2 regions of the Variovorax terrae genome follow, and region 1 is predicted to be linked to the other one. Evidence: predicted binding sites of a transcription regulator. Region 1 holds the regulator's gene; the other holds the start of a gene.
What was found. Region 1 encodes FNR, which switches genes on or off when oxygen is low (the NO sensors DNR and NnrR bind a similar motif). Its sites were predicted from a motif close to TTGATNNNNATCAA; they were not measured.

Region 1 (2,393 bases):
ATCGAGTATTCACCCCCCGGCACCAGCGAGAAACTGCGGCGCAGCATGGCCATCAGCTCGCGCAGCTCGGCATCGCTCAGGAAGGTCGGGCTGCCGCCGCCCAGGTGCAGCTGCGTCACCGCCTGCCCGGCGCCCAGCTGGGCCACGTGCAGGTCGATCTCGCGGCCGAGGTAGCGCAGGTAGGGCGCGGCCCGGTCGTGGTGCTTTGTGATGATCTTGTTGCAGGCGCAGTAGTAGCACAGCGACTCGCAGAACGGGATGTGCACGTACAGCGACAGCGGCAGGCTCAAGGCGGCCGCGCCGGTGCGCCGCTGGGCCAGGGCCTGGGCGTAGTCCTCGCCGGTGAAGGCCTCGACGAAGCGGTCGGCCGTCGGGTAGGAGGTGTAGCGCGGCCCCGGCACGTCAAAACGGCGCAAAAGATCGGGCGAAACGACACTCATCAACGGCTCTCCTGGTGCATATCGGCACTTTGCCGCCAAATTCGCGGAGCTTCCTTGATCTGGGTCAAGTCCGGACCATCCGCCGGCACCGACAATTTGAGCCATATCAGGAGCCCCCATGTTTGACACTGTCATGGATCAGACCGGACCAAAGGCGGTAAGCTTCCCCACTGAACTCCCGCCACGCCGCATGAAACCCGAAGCCATCAAAGTCGCCTGCTCCAATTGCAACCTGCGGGAACTCTGCATGCCCCTGGGCCTGAGCACCGAGGAGCTGAACCGCATCGATGACGTGGTGGCCACCCGGCGCAAGGTCAAGCGCGGCACTCCGCTGTTCCGCAATGGCGAGAAATTCACCTCGCTCTATGCCATCCGCACCGGTTTCTTCAAAACCTGCATCGCCACCGAGGATGGCCGCGACCAGGTGACGGGCTTCCAGATGGCCGGCGAGATCATCGGCCTGGACGGCATCGTGAACGACCAGCACACCTGCGATGCGGTCGCGCTCGAGGATGCCGAGGTCTGCGTGATGCCATTCGACCGCATCGAGGAACTGTCGCGCGAGGTCAACGCGCTGCAGCACCACGTGCACAAGATCATGAGCCGCGAGATCGTGCGCGAGCACGGCGTGATGCTGCTGCTGGGCAGCATGCGCGCCGAGGAACGGCTGGCCGCCTTCCTGCTGAACCTGGTGCAGCGCCTGCATGCGCGAGGCTTCTCGCAATCCGAGCTGGTGCTGCGCATGACGCGCGAGGAAATCGGCAGCTACCTCGGCCTCAAGCTCGAAACCGTGAGCCGGACCTTCTCCAAGTTCGTGGAGGACGGCATCGTCGAAGTCCGGCAGCGGCACGTGCGCATCCTGGACACCGACGCGCTCAAGCGCATCGTCAACGCCCAGTCCTGCCACTGACGTCCGAGGCCCGCGACAGCAGCAGCGTCAGGCCGCCCGAGGCCATGGCCACGATCCAGAAGACGAAGAACGCGAGCGTGTAGACGCCCAGCCGCGACAGCCCGAGCGCCGCGCCGGGGCCGCCCAGGTCCTGGGGATCGACCAGCGCGAACACCCCCGCCTCCAGCAGGCAGGCCGCCAGAAAGGCAGGCCAGGCCGTCCACATCAACCATGAGCGCCACATGCAGGCCTCCCTTGCGTGTTATTTGGCCGGTACCGCATCGGCCGGCGTGGCGGCATGGTTGCGCGCCTGCATGGCCGGCAGCGCCCCCTTGGGGGCGGCCAGCGTCTTGTTGATCTCGAGGCCCCGGCGGTAGTAGTCGGGGGCCACCACGGGGTCGGGGTGCCGCATGGCGATCCAGGCCGTGGCCAGGCCGGCGACCACCACGGCCAGCGGGCCGGCGATCACCAGCCAGACATGGCCGTAGGTCCACCAGGGTTTCGGGTTGTTCTCGACCGGCATGCGCTTCTCCTGCGTTGTCAGCGGGGCACTAGGAAGGCGGATTTTTCGATGACATGCGCATCGCCGCCCAGCCCCTGGATCTCGAAATGGATTTCATGCGAGCCCGGCGCGGCCGAGCCATAGGGAATCTGCAGCCGCAGCGCCACCCAGCGCGACTGCGCGGGCCCGACCTCGACTTCGTCCTCCGAAGCCACCGCCAGCCCCGGCAGCCCCGAGGCGCTGATCCGGTAGCGCTGCACGGCTTCGGTGGCGTTCATGAGCTGCAGGCGGTAGATGTTCTCCAGCCGGCCGCCGGCCACGATACGCGACAGGGCCGCGCGGTCGCGCACCACGTCCACCTTGAGCGGCGTGCGCAGCGCCAGGCTGGCCAGCATCGCCACGCACAGCGCCAGCAGCACCAGCGAGTACACCAGCACGCGCGGGCGCAGCACGCGCCGCCACAGGGCCCGGCCCGCCAGTTGCTGCGCCATGCCGTTCTGCGTGGCATAGCGGACCAGCCCCCGGGGGTAGCCCATCTTGTCCATCACGCCGTCGCAGACGT
Region 2 (2,393 bases), on a different contig from region 1:
TGCACCACGATGCGCTGCGGCAGCAGCTCCTCGAGCCGGGCCTGCGCCTGCTTGAGCCGGTACAGCGGAATGCTCATGTCCACGTGATGCGCCGTGTGCTCCATGATGTGGTGCAGCAGCGCGCCGATGCGCAGCGCGAACGTCAGGTGCACGGTGGTGGAGACGAAGGGCTGGGCGCGGGCCCAGGCGGCCTTGCTGTCGTGCCAGGACACCTTCACATGCGTGTGGTGCACGTAGACCACGAAGCCGATCATCGAGCACCAGAACACCAGCGGCGCAACGAAGCCGCACAGCAGCACCGGCGCCACCGGCTGGCCGGTGGCCACGGCGGCCCAGGCCAGGGCGCCGAGCCAGGCCAGCGCATAGGCCGAGACCAGCAGGCCGTCGAGCACGAAGACCGGGCGGCGCGCGGCCATCTCGGCCCGGTTCGGGAAGAACATGCGGCGCCACCAGACCTCGACCAGGTAATACAGGCCCGGCGCCCAGCCGCTGCGGTAGAGCCGCTCCATCAAGCGGCGGTGCGGCGGCAGCGCCGCGTACTCGGCCTGCGTGAGCGGCGCCCAGACGAAGTCCACGCCCTTGAGGTTGGTGAAGCCGTGGTGCACCACGTTGTGCCCCACGTCCCACAGGCTGTAGGGCGTGAGCGAGGGCAGGAAGGCGATGCGGCCGAGCCAGCGGTTCAGGCGGCGGTGCGGCGTCAGGCTCTGGTGGCAGGCATCGTGGCCGATGATGAACAGCCGCCCGGTCATGAACCCCGCTGCCAGCCCGCACAGCAGCTTGGCCCACAGCGGCGACAGCAGCACGGTACCGGCCAGCAGCGCAGCCAGCAGCAGCGTGTCGAAGGCCAGCAGCGCCAGGGCGCGCGCGGTGCTGCGCGCGGCCAGGGGCATCAGCCACTGGCGGATCACCTTGCGGTGCGGCAGCGGATCGTGGATGGGGATGGGATCGACAGGCGGGGTGGTCATGGGCAGGGGTGCAGGCGAGTGCACAGGAGGTCGGACGCCGGCCATCCTAGGCGGAGGCGCGGGCCGCCACCCTGATCAGGATCAAACCGCGGCGAAACGGGCGGGCCTGCCGCCCCAAGGCAAAGCCGTTTTGCCCGGCATCGCCTGAATTGGTACCGGGGTTGTAACCGATTCCATGCCAGAATAGTAACCAAGTTACAGGAGACATGCCCATGGCCCGCCGTGCCACCAAAATCGTTGCCACCCTTGGCCCCGCTTCCAGCGACCCCGCGCTTCTCGAGGAAATGATCCGCGCCGGCGTCAACGTGGTGCGCCTGAATTTCAGCCATGGCAAGGCGCAGGACCACATCGACCGCGCCGCCCTGGTGCGCGAGGCGGCCCAGCGCGCCGGCCGCGAGGTGGCCATCATGGCCGACCTGCAGGGCCCCAAGATCCGCGTCGGCAAGTTCGCCGAGGGCAAGGTCATGCTGGAGCCCGGCGCCAGGTTCGTGCTCGACGCCTCGCGCACCGAGCCGGGCGACCTGCAGGGCGTGGGCCTGGACTACAAGGAGCTGCCGCGCGACGTCAAGCCCGGCGACCTGCTGCTGCTCAACGATGGCCTGATCGTGCTCACGGTGGACGCCGTGCGCGGCGAGCAGGTGCACACCACCGTCAAGCTCGGCGGCGAGCTGTCCAACAACAAGGGCATCAACAAGAAGGGCGGCGGCCTGACGGCGCCGGCACTCACCGCCAAGGACATGGAGGACATCCGCACCGCGATGAGCTTCCAGGCCGACTACGTGGCCGTGAGCTTTCCCAAGAACGCGACCGACATGGAAATGGCGCGCCAGCTCTGCAACGTGGCCGCGGCCGAATACCGCCACCGGCCCGGGCTGATCGCCAAGATCGAGCGCGCCGAGGCCATCCCGCACCTCGAAGCCATCCTCAAGGCCAGCGACGGCATCATGGTGGCGCGCGGCGACCTCGCGGTGGAAGTCGGCAACGCGGCCGTGCCGGCGCTGCAAAAGCGCATGATCCGGCTGGCCCGCGAGCATGACAAGGTGGTCATCACCGCCACGCAGATGATGGAGAGCATGATCACCAACCCGGTGCCCACGCGCGCCGAGGTCAGCGACGTGGCCAACGCCGTGCTCGACGGCACCGACGCCGTGATGCTGAGCGCCGAAACCGCGGCCGGCCGCTTCCCGCTGGAGACCATCGTCGAGATGGCCAACATCTGCATGGAAGCCGAGAAGGCCGAGGACGTGAAGCTCGACGCCGATTTCACCGGCATGGCCTTCAACCGCATCGACCAGTCGATCGCCATGGGCGCGCTGTTCACCGCCCACCACCTGGGCGCCAAGGCCATCGTGGCCATGACCGACAGCGGCTCCACCGCGCTGTGGATGAGCCGCCACCGCATCCACGTGCCGATCTACGCACTGACGC

Region 2: the regulator FNR is predicted to act here: its motif matches at 1,037-1,050, upstream of MMF98_RS21820 (fatty acid desaturase).

Annotation. Positions count from the first base shown of each region.
Region 1 is NZ_JALGBI010000001.1:1,429,749-1,432,141, reverse strand. Features, by position in the region: gene hemN (oxygen-independent coproporphyrinogen III oxidase) at 1-440, opposite strand, end outside; gene fnr (fumarate/nitrate reduction transcriptional regulator Fnr) at 631-1,350, shown strand; gene MMF98_RS06715 (hypothetical protein) at 1,328-1,573, opposite strand; gene MMF98_RS06710 (FixH family protein) at 1,592-1,852, opposite strand; gene ccoG (cytochrome c oxidase accessory protein CcoG) at 1,870-2,393, opposite strand, start outside.
Region 2 is NZ_JALGBI010000003.1:518,588-520,980, forward strand. Features, by position in the region: gene MMF98_RS21820 (fatty acid desaturase) at 1-965, opposite strand, end outside; gene pyk (pyruvate kinase) at 1,178-2,393, shown strand, end outside.